Regions from separate parts of the Microbispora sitophila genome, predicted to be linked through region 2. Evidence: predicted binding sites of a transcription regulator. Region 2 holds the regulator's gene; each other region holds the start of a gene.
What was found. The regulator HrcA, encoded in region 2, represses chaperone genes, less so after heat shock. The targets are predictions, from matches to a motif close to TTGGCACTCTCNNNNNGAGAGTGCCAA.

Region 1: IL992_RS49205 (FmdB family zinc ribbon protein) is a predicted target of HrcA. The motif match lies at 3,448-3,474, and genes of this name have one in related genera.
Region 3: groL (chaperonin GroEL) is a predicted target of HrcA. The motif match lies at 3,594-3,620, and genes of this name have one in related genera.

The regions. Positions count from the first base shown of each region.
Region 1 covers NZ_JADBGC010000042.1:36,782-42,228, forward strand. The annotation lists gene glp (molybdotransferase-like divisome protein Glp) at 1-279, opposite strand, end outside; gene galU (UTP--glucose-1-phosphate uridylyltransferase GalU) at 284-1,189, opposite strand; gene IL992_RS43410 (5-formyltetrahydrofolate cyclo-ligase) at 1,223-1,789, shown strand; gene IL992_RS43415 (potassium/proton antiporter) at 1,823-3,328, shown strand; gene IL992_RS49205 (FmdB family zinc ribbon protein) at 3,490-3,816, shown strand; gene IL992_RS43425 (S-methyl-5'-thioadenosine phosphorylase) at 3,879-4,685, shown strand; gene IL992_RS47290 (SAF domain-containing protein) at 4,698-5,447, shown strand, end outside.
Region 2 covers NZ_JADBGC010000006.1:128,657-134,103, reverse strand. The annotation lists gene hemW (radical SAM family heme chaperone HemW) at 1-285, shown strand, start outside; gene IL992_RS12770 (DUF3097 domain-containing protein) at 282-1,088, opposite strand; gene IL992_RS12765 (hypothetical protein) at 1,107-1,754, opposite strand; gene hrcA (heat-inducible transcriptional repressor HrcA) at 1,913-2,926, shown strand; gene dnaJ (molecular chaperone DnaJ) at 2,927-4,060, shown strand; gene IL992_RS12750 (16S rRNA (uracil(1498)-N(3))-methyltransferase) at 4,070-4,804, shown strand; gene IL992_RS12745 (alpha/beta hydrolase family protein) at 4,808-5,447, opposite strand, start outside.
Region 3 covers NZ_JADBGC010000019.1:156,253-161,699, forward strand. The annotation lists gene IL992_RS31265 (HelD family protein) at 1-1,332, shown strand, start outside; gene IL992_RS31270 (GNAT family N-acetyltransferase) at 1,329-1,757, shown strand; gene groL (chaperonin GroEL) at 1,829-3,451, opposite strand; gene IL992_RS31280 (cold-shock protein) at 3,858-4,058, opposite strand; gene IL992_RS31285 (MoaD/ThiS family protein) at 4,315-4,590, opposite strand; gene thrC (threonine synthase) at 4,636-5,447, opposite strand, start outside.

The DNA.
Region 1 (5,447 bases), on a different contig from region 2:
CATGATGCGGGTGACCAGGCCGGGGCCGAGGGCGTTCAGCCCGCCGTCGCCCGCCGCCACGTCCCCGATCACGGGCAGCGTGACGGGCGCGGCGGCCACGTCCTCGGCCCGTACGGCGTAGCCGTCCATCGCCGAGTTGTCGAAGGGCGGCAGCGGGACGGGCGAGGCGACGTCCTCGGCCAATACGGCGCCGAGGGCGGCCTCGATCTCGACCTCGAGCGGTGCGAGCGGTCGCACCGTCGCGAGGATGTCGGCGAGATGGCGGTCGACGGGCTTCATCGGCTCACTGTCCGGACTTGTTCAGGAACTCCCGCAGCCAGGGCAGGAACTCCGGAGCGAGATCGTCCCGGTTCGCGGCGAACTGCACCACGGTCTGCAGATACTCCAGCTTGTTGCCGGTGTCGTAGCGACGGCCGCGGAACAGCACGCCGTGCACCGGACCGCCCTCCTCCGGGCCCGTCGAGGCCAGCGTGCGCAGGGCGTCGGTGAGCTGGATCTCACCGCCACGCCCGGGCGGGGTGCGCTCCAGCACGTCGAACACGGCGGGGTCGATCACATACCGGCCGATGATGGCCCAGTTCGAGGGCGCCTCGTCGGCCGGGGGCTTCTCCACGAGGTCGGTGACGCGGACGACGTCGTCCTCGTCGGTCGGCTCGATGGCGGCGGCGCCGTACAGGGAGACCTGCTCGCGCGGCACCTCCATGAGTGCGACGACGCTGCCACCGTAGGTCGCGCGCACCTCGATCATGCGCTTGAGCAGCGGGTCGCGGGGGTCGATGATGTCGTCGCCGAGCAGGCAGGCGAACGGCTCGTGGCCGACGTGCTGCTTGGCACACAGGACGGCGTGGCCGAGGCCCTTGGGCTCGCCCTGCCGCACGTAGTGCATGGTGGCGAGATCGACAGGCTCCTTCACCTGGTTGAGCCGCTCCTCGTCGCCCTTGGCGCGAAGAGCGTCCTCCAACTCGTACGCTACGTCGAAGTGGTCCTCGATCGAGCGCTTGTTGCGGCCGGTCACCATGAGGACGTCGAGCAGCCCGGCGGAGACGGCCTCCTCCACCACGTACTGGATGGCCGGCTTGTCGACGATGGGCAGCATCTCCTTGGGGGTCGCCTTCGTCGCGGGAAGGAAGCGGGTGCCGAGACCCGCGGCGGGCACGACGGCTTTGGTCACGGGATCGAAGTCAGCCATGAGTAGACACTAACGGAGCAGTCTTTGGACAAGATGAACCTGCGTCGGCGTATCCTGCGCGGCCGGTCGGAACTCGATCCCAGGACGCTGCGCGAGTCGTCGGCGGCCATCAGGGAGTTACTCCTCGACCAGCCGTGGGTGCAGATGGCGGGGCTGGTGGCCTGCTATTGGTCGACCGGCACCGAGCCGTCCACACAGGGGCTGATCCTGGCCCTGTGGAAGCACGGCGCCACGGTGATGCTGCCGGTGCAGCGCCCGGACGGCGACCTCGACTGGGCGGTGTACGACGGCCCGGACTCGCTGGCGCCCGGCCCGAACGGGATCATGGAACCCGTGGACGTCCGGCGCGGCGTGGACGCGATCCGCACCGCCGCGCTGGTCATCGCGCCGGCCCTGGCCGTGGACCGGGTCACCGGCGTACGGCTCGGCCGCGGCGGCGGCTTCTACGACCGGGCGCTCGCCCGAGTCGGGCCGAACGTACCGACGGTGGCGCTCCTGCACGAGGGTGAGCTGATGGAAGGGGTCCCCACGGAGCCTCACGACCAGCGCGTACGCTTCGCCGCCCTTCCGAGCGGAATCGCCCGATTGGTACAGATGTGACAAGATTGGCCTAAGTGACGGCGAAGGGAGCGGGTGGGTCTGAACGTCTGGCTGCTCCTGTCCGCCGCCGTCGTCATCGCGGCCATCGCGTCCGTACGGATCGCGCACCGCACCGGCCTTCCCACGCTGCTCATCTTCCTCGGCCTCGGCCTGCTGCTCGGCGAGGGCGGCATCGGGGGCATCAACTTCGACAACGCCCAGATGGCCCAGCAACTCGGCCTGATCGCGCTCGCCGTGATCCTGGCCGAAGGCGGTCTCACCACCAACTGGAACCACGTACGCGACGCCGTGCCGGCCGCGCTCGTGCTCGCCACGGTCGGGATCGCGGTCAGCGTCGTCGTGCTCGCGGTGACCGTCGCCGCCCTCCTCGGCATGGAGTGGCGGATGGCGTTGCTGCTCGGCGCGTTCCTCGCGTCGACCGACGCGGCGGCCGTGTTCTCCGTACTGAGACGGCTACCGCTGCCGCCCCGGCTCGCCGGGATCCTGGAGGCCGAGTCGGGCTTCAACGACGCCCCGACCGTCATCCTCGTGATGATGCTGAGCGCGGGCCCGACGCTGACCCTCTCGCTGCCGCACGTCCTGCTGGAGACCGCCGTCGAACTGCTCATCGGCGCGGCCGTCGGCCTCGCCGTGGGACCGGCAGGGGTGTACGCGCTGCGCCGGGTCGCGCTGCCCGCCTCCGGCCTCTACCCGATCGCGGTCCTGGCGCTGGCGCTCGTCACCTACAGCGGGGCCACGCTGCTGCACGGCAGCGGGTTCCTCGCGGTGTACCTGACGACGCTGATCCTGGGCAACGCCCGTCTCCCCCACCGCGCCGCCACGCGCGGCTTCGCCGAGGGCGCCGCCTGGCTCGCCCAGATCGGGCTGTTCGTGATGCTCGGCATGCTGGCCGACCCGCGCGAACTGCCCGTCGTTTTCGTCCCGGCCCTGGTGTCGGGCCTGCTGCTGGTCCTGCTCGCCCGCCCGGCGTCCGTGCTGGTGTCGGGGGTGCTGGTGCGGCTCCTGCGCCTCGGTTCGCTGTCGTGGCGCGAGCAGGTGTTCCTGTCGTGGGCAGGGCTTCGCGGCGCGGTGCCCGTCGTGCTGGCCGCGATCCCCTGGGCCGCCGGCCTGCCCGGGGCGAAGAGCCTGTTCAACGACGTGTTCATCATCGTCATCGTGTTCACGTTCGTGCAGGGGCCCACACTGCCGTACCTCGCGCGGCTGCTCGGCGTGACGGCGGAGGGCGAGGCCCGTGACCTCGACGTGGAGGCCGCGCCGCTGGAGGAACTGAACGCCGACCTGCTGCAGGTCCGCATCCCGCGCGGCTCGCTCATGCACGGTGTGGAGATCTTCGAGCTCCGGCTGCCCGCGAACACCATGGTCACGCTCGTCGTACGGAACGGACAGTCGTTCGTGCCCACGCAGACGACCCGGCTGCTGGCGGGCGACCAGCTTCTCGTGGTCACCACGGCCGCCCAGCGGGAGACGGTCGAACGCCGCCTGCGCGCCGTCAGCCGCCGCGGCAAGCTCGCCGGCTGGTACGGCGAACGCGGCGGCTGACCGCTGTCGCCCGGCGGTTGTGCGGAGGTTTCGCGGGCGGATCGTGGGGTGAGCGAATGGGACGGCGCGGGGCAATAAACCGGGCTGGAGTGGCGTTTGGGCTTGTTGACTGCTTACCATTAGCAATCGACCCGGTCGAGTGCCAGTCTCAGGAGGAGCGAGTGCCTACCTACCAGTACGCCTGTACCGCTTGCGGTGAGCAGCTGGAGGCCGTCCAGAAGTTCTCTGACGACCCGCTCACGGAGTGCCCGGCCTGCCAGGGCAAGCTGCGCAAGGTCTTCTCCGCCGTTGGCATCGTGTTCAAGGGCTCCGGCTTCTACCGGACCGACAGCCGTTCGTCGAGCTCGTCGACGACCACGTCCACCACGACGACGTCGTCCTCGAAGCCGTCCGGCGACTCGGGCAAGAAGGAGCCCGCGACCTCCACGAGCTCGTCGAGCACCTCCTCGTCGAGCACGTCGTCGTCCGGCTCCACCGCCGCCGCCTGAGGTTATCCACAGGGGTCGGCGGGACGCGGCGGGTGTGCGGCGCCGTTCGCTAGGGTCGGCCCATGGTCAATCGCGCAGACATCGGGGTCATCGGCGGTTCGGGGTTCTACTCGCTGCTGGAGGACGCCGAAGAGATCGACGTGACGACGCCGTACGGCCCGCCGAGTGACTCGATCACCGTGGGCCGCATCGGCGAGCGGACCGTCGCGTTCGTCCCGCGGCACGGTCGCGGCCACACCTTCCCTCCCCACCGCATCCCCTATCGGGCGAACATGTGGGCCCTGCGGTCCCTCGGCGTCCGCCAGGTGCTCGCGCCCAGCGCGGTCGGGTCCCTGCGCCCGGAGATCGGCCCGGGCGCTCTCGTGATCCCCGACCAGCTCGTGGACCGCACGCAGGGCCGCGAGCAGACGTACTACGACGCGGGCGGGGCCGTGCACGTGTCGTTCTCCGACCCCTACTGTCCCTCCGGCAGGGCGGCCGCCGTGACCACGGCGCGCGAGACGGGCTGGGACACGGTCGACGGCGGCACTCTGGTCGTGGTCCAAGGGCCCCGCTTCTCCACCCGGGCCGAGTCGAAGTGGTTCTCGGGGGCGGGCTGGTCGATCATCGGCATGACCGGGCACCCCGAGGCCGTGCTCGCCCGCGAACTCGCCCTCTGCTACACGACGCTCGCCCTCGTGACCGACCACGACGCCGGCGTGGAGGCCGGTGAGGGGGTCACCCACGAAGAGGTCCTGGCCTTCTTCGCCGCCAACGTGGAGCGGATGCGCACTCTGGTCGCGCAGGTCGTCGAGGCCCTTCCGGAGGAGCGCCCCTGCCCCTGCGGCAACGCCCTCGACGGGATCAAGCTGCCGATCGAGCTCCCCTGACACGAGGTGGTCATGCGTGATCTGAGGCGGCTGACGGCGCGCCGTCGCCGTCCGATCGCCGCCGTCCTCGCCGGTATGGCGGTGGCCTGCGTGCTGCTGGCCGTCCGTAGTCCTGACGGGGTGGAGGTCCTCGCCGCCGCCCGCGACCTCACCGGAGGCCGGCTGACCGCCTCCGACGTCGTGGTCGTACGGCTCCCGCCCGACACGGTGCCCGCCGGGGCGTACGCGCCCGGCGCCCCGGTCTCGGGCCGCGTGCTCGCCGGTCCGTTGCGCCGGGGCGAACTCCTCACCGACGCGCGGCTGCTCGGCCCGGGCCTGTTCCGCCAGTCCCTGATCGGGCAGGCATCCGCCGGGCAGGAGCCGGTTGGGCAGGGCTCCGGCGGTCAGGCGTCCGGAGGGTCGGCCGGCGGTGGTCCGGCCGCGGGGCGATGGGCCCCGGCCACGCAATCGGGGGCTCCGGCCGCTGGGCCGGGGATGGCAGGGACGCCGGGAATGGCAGGGACGCCGGGGATGGTTGCGACGCCGGTCAGGATCGCCGATCCCGACGCCGCCCGCCTGCTCTCGCCGGGCGACGTGATCGACATCCTGGCGGCCTTCGAGGAGGGCCCTTTTCAGGCCCGGACCGTCGCCCAGGAGGTGCGGGTGATCGCCCGGCCGCCGGGCCGTACGGACGGCGGCGCGCTGCTCGTGCTGGCCACGACCCCCGGGCAGGCGGCCCAGCTCGCCCAGGCCCAGGCACAGGGCAGGCTCTCGGTGACCATT
Region 2 (5,447 bases):
AAACATCCCGCGGCGTACGCCGCCCGCCTGGCGGCCTGCACCTCGCCCGCGCACGCCCGGGAGGAGCTGTCGGCGGAGGACAGGGCCGTCGAGCGGGTCATGCTGGAGCTGCGCCTCGCCTCGGGCTTCCCGCTCGCCGACCTCGCCCCCCAGACGCGTACGGCGTGCGCGCGGGCGCTGGCGGAGGGGCTGCTGGAGGTGGAGGCGTTCAAGGCGGGCCGGGCCGTGCTCACGCTGCGCGGCAGGCTACTCGCCGACGCCGTGGTGCGGGACCTGACCCCCTAATCCTGAGCCGTGACAAAGTCGATCAGTTCTTCCACACGGCCGAGCAGTTCGGGCTCCAGGTCGGCGTAGGTCGTGACCCGGCCCAGGATGTGCCGCCACGCCTCCTGAGGGTCCATCCGCCAGCCGAGGGCGTCGATCACGCCCTCCTTCCAGGGCACGCCGCGCGGCACGTCCGGCCAGGCGGGGATGCCGAGCGCCCGGGGCTTGACCGCCTGCCAGATGTCCACGAACGGATGCCCGACGATGAGCACGTCGTCCCCGGACACCCGGGCGGCGATGCGGCTCTCCTTCGAGCCGGGCACCAGGTGGTCCACGAGCACGCCGAGCCGCCTGCCCGGCTCGGGGCCGAACTCCTCGACGATGGCCGGGAGGTCGTCCACGCCCTCCAGGTATTCGACGACGACCCCCTCGACCCGCAGGTCGTGCCCCCAGATCTTCTCCACCAGCGAGGCGTCGTGGACGCCCTCGACGTAGATGCGGCTCTCCCTGGCGACCTGTGCGCGCAGGCCCTCGACCGCGATCGACCCCGAGGCGCTCCGCAGCGGCCCCTTCGGACCGGCCTGGGGGCGCACCAGCGTCACAGGTTTGCCTTCGAGGAGGAAGCCGGCGGGCGTCAGCGGGAACACCCGCCGGCGGCCGAACCGGTCCTCCAGCGTCACGGCCTCCTTGTCGCAGGCCACCACGGCGCCGCAGAATCGGCCCTCGGCGTCCTCGACCACGAGGTCGGGCTCGGCCGGGATCTCGGGGATCTGCCCCCGCCGTGGCCGCCGCCAGTCTCCGGAAAGCACGTCCCGCCCGTACATGCGGGGAACGCTAGCAAATCACGCCATGCGACGGCGGGCGGCGGAGCGGCGCGCGAGCACGACGATGGTCACGATCAGCGCGGCCAGGAAGCCGACGGTGGGCAGAGCCAGCAGTGCGATCGCGCCGCCCACCAGCATGCCGGCCCCGCCGGCGAGCTGCTTGCCGACGCCGAACCGGACTCCGTCGCCCTCGCACGCGAGCTGGTAGGCGCCCGCCTTCGGCACGCCGGCCTCGAACAGCAGCTCCCAGGTCGTGCCGTTGAGCGTGACGGTCTGGGAGACGGCAGGCCGGGTCAGCCGCACCCGCGGGTCGGCGCCGTCGCCGAGCTGACAGCGGACGTCCGTGGGCTGGTCGACGGCCGCGTAGATCGCCGGCTTGTCCGCGGGGTCGAGCGCGACGTTCACCGACTGCCCGCCGGAGAAGGTCGTCGTGGGCGCGGCGTCGCCGATCGTGGAGAACAGGCCGCCGGCGAACCCGCCGACGCCCGCCACCAGCAGGACGACGAAGAGCACCCAGGAGAGGAAGATCCACAGCAGCCGGGGCCGGATCGGCCGGGGACCGGCGTACGGCGGGGGGAAGGGGTGCGGCATCCGCAAGGTCACGTCGGCCTGCGGCATGGGGCGGGGCACCCGCATGGTCACATCGGGGGTCTGAATCTCGTGCATAGGGTGAAGAGTCGACCATGTGACTTGCGGCCGATTTGGAGCTCGCTTGTCCTGGTGCCCTCCGCGTTATCGCACCACGTGGGGTGGTAGCCGTACACTTGGCACTCGGGAACACAGAGTGCCAGAGTCGGTGTTTCCAGGCACAGGGAGGTGACACATTGCTCGACGACCGCAAGCTCGCCGTCCTGCGCGCCATCGTCGAGGACTACGTGTCCACCAACGAGCCGGTGGGGTCGAAGGCCCTGGCGGACAGGCACAACCTCGGCGTCTCCCCGGCGACGATCCGCAACGACATGGCGGCGCTGGAGGAGCAGGGATACATCACCCAGCCGCACACCAGTGCCGGCAGGGTGCCGACGGACAAGGGATATCGCCTGTTCGTCGACCGGCTGTCGCAGATCAAGCCGCTGTCCGGCGCGGAGCGCAGGGCCATCGAGACCTTCCTCGCCGGGGCCGTGGACCTCGACGAGATCGTCATGCGCACGGTCCGGTTGCTCGCGCAGCTCACCCGGCAGGTCGCGGTGGTCCAGTACCCCTCGCTCACCAGGTCGTCGGTGCGCCACGTGGAGATCGTCCCGATCGCGGAGCGCCGGGTCATGCTGGTGCTGATCACGAACACCGGGCGGGTCGAGCAGCGGGTGGTCGACCTGCCCGAGGCCATCGCCGACGACAGGATCGCGAACCTGCGCGCCGTGCTCAACGCGTGCCTGGACGGCTGTGGCCTGTCCCGGGTGCCGGAGACCGTGGCCGACGTCCCCGACCGCCTGCCTCCCGAGGACAGGCCGGTGGCGGCCACGATCCTGTCCGTGCTCCTCGAGACGCTCGTCGAGCGGCACGAGGAGAAGATCGTCTTCGGCGGCACGGCCAACCTCGCCGCCGCCGACCTCAGCATCGGCCTGCGGGACGTGCTGGAGGCGCTGGAGGAACAGGTCGTCCTCATCCGCCTGCTGGGGGAGACCGGCGGGCTGTCCGAACTGACCGTCCGGATCGGATCCGAGAACCCCTACAGCGGGCTGCGCGGCACCTCTATCGTGGCCGCCGGATACGGTTCGGGTGACAGAGAACTGGCCCGGCTCGGAGTGCTGGGCCCGACACGAATGGACTATCCGGTGACGATGGGTGCGGTGCGCGCGGTGGCGCGTTACGTCGGCCAGATCCTGGCGGGGTCATAAGTGTCCAACGACTACTACGCGACCCTTGGCGTACGGCGCGACGCCAGCCAGGAAGAGATCAAGAAGGCGTACCGCCGTCTCGCCCGTGAACTGCACCCGGACGTCAACCCCGATCCGGAGACCCAGGAGCGGTTCAAGGAGATCAACCAGGCGTACGAGGTGCTGTCCGACGCCGGCAAGCGCCGCATGTACGACATGGGCGCCGACCCGTTCGGCGGCGGCGCGGGAGCCGGGGCCGGGGGTTTCGGCGCGGGCTTCCCGTTCAGCGACATCATGGACGCCTTCTTCGGCTCGGCGGGCGCCGCGCGGGGGCCCCGCTCCCGCGCCCGCCGGGGCCGCAACGCCACCATCCGGGTCGAGCTCGACCTGGCGGAGTCGGCCTTCGGCACGACCCGCGAGATCGTGGTCGACACGGCCGTGGTCTGCGAGGTCTGCCAGGGCTCCGGGGCGGCGGCCGGCACGCACCCCGACACCTGCGACATGTGCCACGGGCGCGGCGAGGTCTCGCAGGTGACCCGTTCGTTCCTCGGCCAGGTCATGACCTCCCGTCCCTGCCCCCAGTGCGGCGGGTACGGCAGCGTCATCCGGCACCCCTGCATGGAGTGCTCGGGCGAGGGACGGGTCAGGACCCGGCGCACGATCAAGGTCAGGATCCCGGCCGGCGTCGAGGACGGCACGCACATCCAGCTCGCAGGCGAGGGCGAGGTCGGCCCCGGCGGCGGGCCTCCCGGCGACCTGTTCCTGGAGATCGTCGAGCGGCCGCACCAGATCTTCGAACGGCGCGGTGACGACCTGCACTGCACGGTCCACATCCCGATGACCGCCGCCGCGCTCGGCACCTCGATCACGATCGAGACCCTCGACGGCGCGGAGGAGATCGACGTACGGCCCGGCACCCAGGCCGGCCAGGTCATTCCCCTGTACGGCAAGGGCGTCCAGCGGCTCAACGAGACCGGCAGGGGCGACCTGCTGATCCACGTGAACGTCGAGACGCCGACCAAGCTCGACCCGCAGCAGGAGGAACTGCTGCGCGAGCTGTCGAAACTGCGCGGAGAGGAGCGGCCGCCCGGCAAGTTCTCCCCGGGTCAGCAGGGCTTCTTCTCCCGCCTGCGGGACGCCTTCAACGGCCGCTGAGCTGATCGCATGACAGTTCCCGTGTTCCTGTCGGACGCGGCCGGCCAGGCGACGGACACGATCGTGCTCGACGGGCCGGAGGGGCGGCACGCCGCCGCCGTACGCCGCCTGCGCCCGGGGGAGCGGATCGACCTGACCGACGGCGCGGGGCGGGTGGCCGAGTGCACGGTCACGGCGGCCGGGAAGGACTCGCTGACCGCCGAGGTGCTGCGCCGGTTCGAGGTGCCGCCGCCCCGGCCGAGGCTGGTGGTCGTCCAGGGCCTGCCCAAGGGCGACAGGGGCGAGCTCGCGGTCGAGATGATGACCGAGGCCGGGGTCGACGTGATCGTCCCCTGGGCCGCCGCCCGCTGCGTCACCCAGTGGAAGGGCGACCGGGCCGCCAAGGCCCTCGCCCGCTGGCGCGGCACGGCCCGCGAGGCGGCCAAGCAGGCCCGGCGCTTCCACCTGCCCGAGGTGACCGAGCAGGCCACGACCGCGGCGGTCGGCTCGCTCGTCTCCACGGCGGCGCTCGCGGTCGTGCTGCACGAGGAGGCCGCCGAGCCGCTGAGCCGCCTGCCCCTGCCGGAGGAGCCGGGCGACATCGTGATGGTCGTCGGCCCGGAGGGCGGCGTCACCGAGGAGGAGATCGCCACGTTGCGGGCGGCGGGAGCCGTACCGGCCCTGCTGGGGCCGACGGTGCTGCGCACCTCGACGGCGGGCGTGGCCGCGGCGGCCGTCCTGCTGTCCCGCTGCGGCCGCTGGTGAGGGTCAGGCGAGGAAGCCGACCTCGGGGAACGCCGGACTCGGCCGGTCGAACAGGCGGGTCTTGCGGCCCTTCAGGTGCAGGTCGAGGAACGCGGCCACGTAGGCGCGCTGGGCCGCGATCGAGCGGACCGGGTCGACGGTGCCGACGATCTCGGACGGCGTGCCCAGGCTGCTCGAGATCCGCGGGACCAGCGCCTGCAGGTCGGTGAAGGAGTAGTGCTCCGCTCCCGCGAGCCGCAGGTCGCGCTTCCAGCCCCGGCGCTGCTTCCTGAACGTCTCCCAGGAAGGGTCGTCGTCCCTGTCCGCGGCCAGTTGGAGGAACGGGCCGTCGAGGCCGCGCTCGGTCACCTCGCCGAAGAGCGAGCCGTCGAGGTTCACACCCGCCTTGACCCGGTGGTCGGCGTACATCAGCCGCGCCGTCGCCGCGCCGCCCATCGAGAAGCCCATGGCCGCCATGCGAGTGGTGTCCAGCGCCCCGGCCAGCCAGGAAGGCAGCCAGGAGGGCGGCCCGGTGTGCCGGGCGGTGACCACGTCGAGGACGAACCGCAGGTCCGCCACCCTGACGTCGAGGGCCTTCATCGCGTCGGCCGTGCTGTCCGCCCGCACCCTGGCACGCTCCAGCCGCCCGCCGGGGAACTCGACG
Region 3 (5,447 bases), on a different contig from region 2:
GTGACGATCGTCGGGCCCAACCGGGCCTTCCTCTCCTACATCTCCTCGGTGCTGCCCGCGCTCGGCGAGGTGAAGGTCGACCAGACGACGGTGGCCGGTGTCCTGGGCGACCACGCCCATCCCGAGGACCCCGCGGTGGCGGCCGTGAAGGGCGACGCCCGCATGGCCGAGGTCGTCAAGCGGGCGCTGTGGCTGCACGTCACCAAGCCGGCCGAAGGGGTGCTGTTCACCAAGGGCATCAACCGCTACCGGGTGGCCGATCACGAGGTGCGTGAGATCGTCGCCTCGCTGCGCGGCACGACGAGGTACGGCCCGGGCCGCGCCACCCTGGCCCAGCGGCTCGCCCACGCCGTGCTCGTGCAGATGGAACGGCGCGGCGAGTCGCCCGACGACCGGGTGCAGGACGCGGTGGCACGATCGAAGCCGGTCAAGGCCGTGCTGGACGCCGTCTGGCCGAAGCTCACCCCCGAGCAGGTGCTGTTCCGGTTGCTGTCGGACCCCGAGTTCCTGGCCAAGGCGGCCCGGTCGGACCTCTCACCGGAGGAGCAACAGCTCATCGTGTGGCGCAAGCCGTACAAGTCGCACCGGTCGGCCAAGTGGACGTCCGCCGACGCGGCGCTGCTGGACGAACTCGGCGACCTGATCGAGCGGACGCCGTCGCAGGGGCACCTCGTGGTGGACGAGGCGCAGGATCTGTCGGCGATGCAGTTGCGCGCGCTCGGACGCCGCTGCCGCAACGGTTCGGCGACCGTGCTCGGCGACCTCGCGCAGGGCACCACGCCATGGTCGGCGCGTTCGTGGAAGACCGTGCTCGACCACCTCGGCCAGCCCGCGGGCGAGGTCACCGAGCTCACGCTCGGCTTCCGCGTGCCCCGGGAGGTCCTCGACTTCGCCGCGCGGCTGCTGCCCTCCGTCGCGCCGGAGCTCGCCCCGCCGCGCTCGCTGCGTCCCGGCGCCGGCTCCCTGTCCGTACGCCGCGAGACCGACGTCGCCGCCGCCCTCCCCGAGGCCGTACGGCAGGCCCTCGCGCAGGAGGGCTCCATCGGCGTCATCGCGGCGGACTCCGGCCTTCCCGCGCTCTCGGCGGCCCTGGAGGCCGCCGCGGTGCCGCACACGGTGCTCGGTCCCGACTCGACGGGCGACGACCGGGTGCTGCTGGTGCCGGCGACGCTCGCCAAGGGCCTGGAGTACGACCACGTGATCGTCGCCGAGCCGGCCGCGATCGCGGAGGCCGAGGAGCGCGGCCTCGCTCGGCTCTATGTGGTCCTCACCCGGGCGGTAACGTCACTGACCGTCCTGCACAGCCACGACCTTCCCGAGGAACTGCGATGAACCCGCCCGATGTACGCATCCGCCACGGAGCGCTCGACGACGTCCCAGCCGTGCTGCGGTTCTGGCTCGAGGCCGCGGAGAACACCGACAGGCACGACGACGCCGGCAAGGTCGTGGCTCTGATCGAACGCGATCCCGAGGCGCTGCTCATCGCCGAGATCGACGGCCGCATGGCCGGCACGCTCATCGCCGGGTGGGACGGCTGGCGCGCCCACCTCTACCGGCTCGCCGTGGACCCGGCCCACCGGCGCATGGGCATCGGATCGCGGCTGATCCGGGCTGCCGAGGAGCGGTTCAGGAAGTTCGGCGCGTTCCGCGCGGACGCGATGGTCCTGCACGACAACGCTCTGGCGCACCACGCCTGGACGGCGGCGGGATACGCGATGCAGACCGACTGCGCCCGCTGGGTCAGGCGCCTCACCTGAGGCGCACAACGGGAAAGGGCGGCTCCCCGAGGGGGAACCGCCCTTCCGTTGAGACGAAGCAGGCAGATGGATCAGAAGTCCATGTCGCCGCCGCCGGGCATGGCGGGGGCCTTCTCCTTCTCGGGCTTCTCGGCGATGACGGCCTCGGTCGTCAGGAACAGCGCCGCGATGGACGCCGCGTTCTGCAGCGCCGAGCGGGTGACCTTGGCCGGGTCGATGATGCCGGACTCGAACATGTTGACGTACTCGCCGGTCGCGGCGTTGAGGCCCTCACCAGCCGGGAGGTTGCGGACCTTCTCCACCACGACGCCGCCCTCGAGGCCGGCGTTGACGGCGATCTGCTTCAGCGGCTCCTCGAGGGCCTTGCGGACGATCGCGGCACCGGTGGCCTCGTCGCCGTTGACCTCGAGCTTGTCGAACGCGTTGGCGCCGGCCTGCAGCAGGGCCACGCCACCGCCGGGGACGATGCCCTCCTCGACCGCGGCCTTCGCGTTGCGGACGGCGTCCTCGATGCGGTGCTTGCGCTCCTTGAGCTCGACCTCGGTGGCCGCGCCGGCCTTGATGACGGCGACGCCGCCGGCCAGCTTGGCGAGGCGCTCCTGGAGCTTCTCGCGGTCGTAGTCGGAGTCGGTGCGCTCGATCTCGGCGCGGATCTCGTTGACCCGGCCGGCGATCTGCTCGGCGTCACCGGCGCCGTCGACGATCGTGGTCTCGTCCTTGGTGACAACGACCTTGCGGGCACGGCCGAGCAGGTCGAGGGTGGCGTTCTCGAGCTTGAGACCGACCTCCTCGGAGATGACCTGGCCACCGGTCAGGATGGCGATGTCGCCCAGCATGGCCTTGCGGCGGTCGCCGAAGCCCGGAGCCTTGACGGCCACGGACTTGAACAGGCCGCGGATCTTGTTGACGACCAGGGTGGCCAGGGCCTCGCCCTCGACGTCCTCGGCGATGATGACCAGCGGCTTGCCGGACTGCACGACCTTGTCGAGCAGCGGGAGCAGGTCCTTGTTCGCCGAGACCTTGGAGTTGACGATCAGGATGTACGGGTCCTCGAAGACCGCCTCCATGCGCTCGGGGTCGGTCACGAAGTAGCCGGACACGTAGCCCTTGTCGAAGCGCATGCCCTCGGTGAGCTCCAGCTCCAGGCCGAAGGTGTTGCTCTCCTCGACGGTGATGACGCCTTCCTTGCCCACCTTGTCCATCGCCTCGGCGATGAGAGCGCCGATCTCGGTGTCGGCGGCGGAGATGGAGGCGGTGGAGGCGATCTGCTCCTTGGTCTCCACGTCCTTGGCGAGCTTCGACAGCTCCTCGCTGACACGCTCGACGGCGGCCTCGATGCCCTTCTTCAGCGCCATCGGGTTGGCACCGGCGGCCACGTTGCGCAGACCCTCGCGGACCAGCGCCTGGGCGAGCACGGTAGCCGTCGTGGTGCCGTCACCGGCGACGTCGTCGGTCTTCTTCGCGACTTCCTTGACGAGCTCGGCGCCGATCTTCTCCCACGGGTCCTCGAGCTCGATCTCCTTGGCGATGGAGACACCGTCGTTGGTGATCGTGGGGGCGCCCCACTTCTTCTCCAGCACGACGTTGCGGCCCTTGGGGCCGAGGGTCACCTTCACGGCGTCGGCGAGCTGGTTCATACCGCGCTCGAGACCGCGCCGGGCGTCCTCGTCAAACGCGATCATCTTGGCTGCCATTAGGCTAGACCTCCCAGTAGCAGGGTGTCTTCAACGGACCGAGCCGACGCCCGCGACGGCGCGGACCCGCTATCCCTGCGCGGGCCCCATCGCCCCGATCCCGGTTGTTGTCACTCTCGACCTCAGAGTGCCAAACAAGTATTTAGCACTCTACCCATGAGAGTGCAAGCGGAAGCCGTGCTGACCAGCTTGGACGGTATGTCCAGACCAGTGCGAAGCGGGAGACACCGAGCGAGCCGGAGGGGCGCGCCGGTGTCTGGACCGAGGAACGAGCGAGCACGTGACGAGGGCTGTGCTCCCGGCGCGCCTCCGGCGCGACCCCGCGGATAAGAGCGCCCCGACGAGCGAAGCGGAAGGCCCGGCACGCGGTGTCCGCGTGCCGGGCCTTCCAAGGTCGATGACGGGATCAGACGGCCCGTACGGCTTCCGCCTGCGGGCCCTTCTGACCCTGCGTGATGTCGAACTCAACCCGCTGACCCTGCTCGAGGGCCTTGTAGCCGTCCATCAGGATTGCCGAGTAATGGACGAACACGTCCTTACCACCGTCTACCGCGATGAAGCCGTAGCCCTTGTCCGCGTTAAACCATTTGACGGTGCCCTGCGCCACTTCCGACTCCTCTTGCTGGGCTGGGGACCACACCCAAGAAGCCCCCGGTTTTGTCGATCGTCCTCGACCATACCCGTGTCAAGGCGTAGGACAACAGAGTCAATCCGCAAACTACTACTTGGCGTTCGCTCAAAGCGGGATCGAAGAATATTCACTTTGCTGTTGAATAGTTGAGAGCTGCACCATTTGCCATGGCATCGCATGACTTCTTCATCGATAGAAGTGCATGTCAGGTGCTCGGCCCCGGCGCGGCGGCTCAGCCTCCGGCGACGGCGGGGATGACCGAAATCTGCACCCCGTCCGGCGTGGCGGTGTCCAGACCGTCGGCGAATCGGACATCCTCTTCCCCGACGTAGACGTTGACAAAACGCCGGATCTTACCCGTCTCGTCCAGGATGCGCCCGCCGATGCCGGGGTAGTCCGCGTCCAGCTTCTGCAGGACCTCCCGGAGCGTTCCCCCCTCCCCGCTCACCTCCGCGGCTCCGTTGGTGTACGTCCGGAGAATCGTCGGAATCCGCACGGAAACGCTCATTGTTCGCTCGCTTTCGTTACTACCGATGGGCCTTTTGAAACGCTTTCAGTTGGCAAATGCCGTACGGAACGCGTCGAGAGAGGGACGGATGACTGCGGCGGGACGGGCGTGCTCGGCCACCGCGTCGAGCGTCTTCAGCCCGTCGCCGGTGTTCAGCACCACGGTCTCGGCGTCGGGGTCGAGGCGGCCCTCGCGCACCAGCTTGCGCAGCACGCCGACCGTGACACCGCCCGCGGTCTCGGCGAAGACGCCCTCGGTCCTGGCCAGCAGGCGGATGGCCTCGACCACTTCCCGGTCGTTCACGTCCTCCACCGCGCCGCCCGTCCGCCGCGCGATGTCGAGCACGTACGGCCCGTCCGCCGGGTTGCCGATCGCCAGGGACTTGGCGATGGTGTCGGGCCGCACCGGCTGCACGACGTCCTGCCCGGCCTTGAAGGCCCGGGAGACCGGCGAGCAGCCCTCGGCCTGCGCCCCGAAGATCCGGTAGGGCCGCTCCTCGACCAGCCCCAGCTTGATCAGCTCACGGAAACCCTTGTCGATCTTGGTGAGCTGGGAGCCGGAGGCCACCGGGATGACGATCTGGTCGGGCAGCCGCCAGCCGAGCTGCTCGGCGATCTCGTACGCCAGCGTCTTGGAGCCCTCGGCGTAGAAGGGCCGGAGGTTGACGTTGACGAAGCCCCACTTCTCGCCCAGCTCGTCACCGATGAGCTCGGAGCAGAAGCGGTTGACCTCGTCGTAGTTGCCGTCGATGGCGACCAGGCGGCCACCGTACACGGCGGCCATGGTGACCTTGGCCGGCTCCAGGTCGGCGGGGATGAACACGCAGGAGTCCAGCCCGGCCCGGGCGGCGGCCGCGC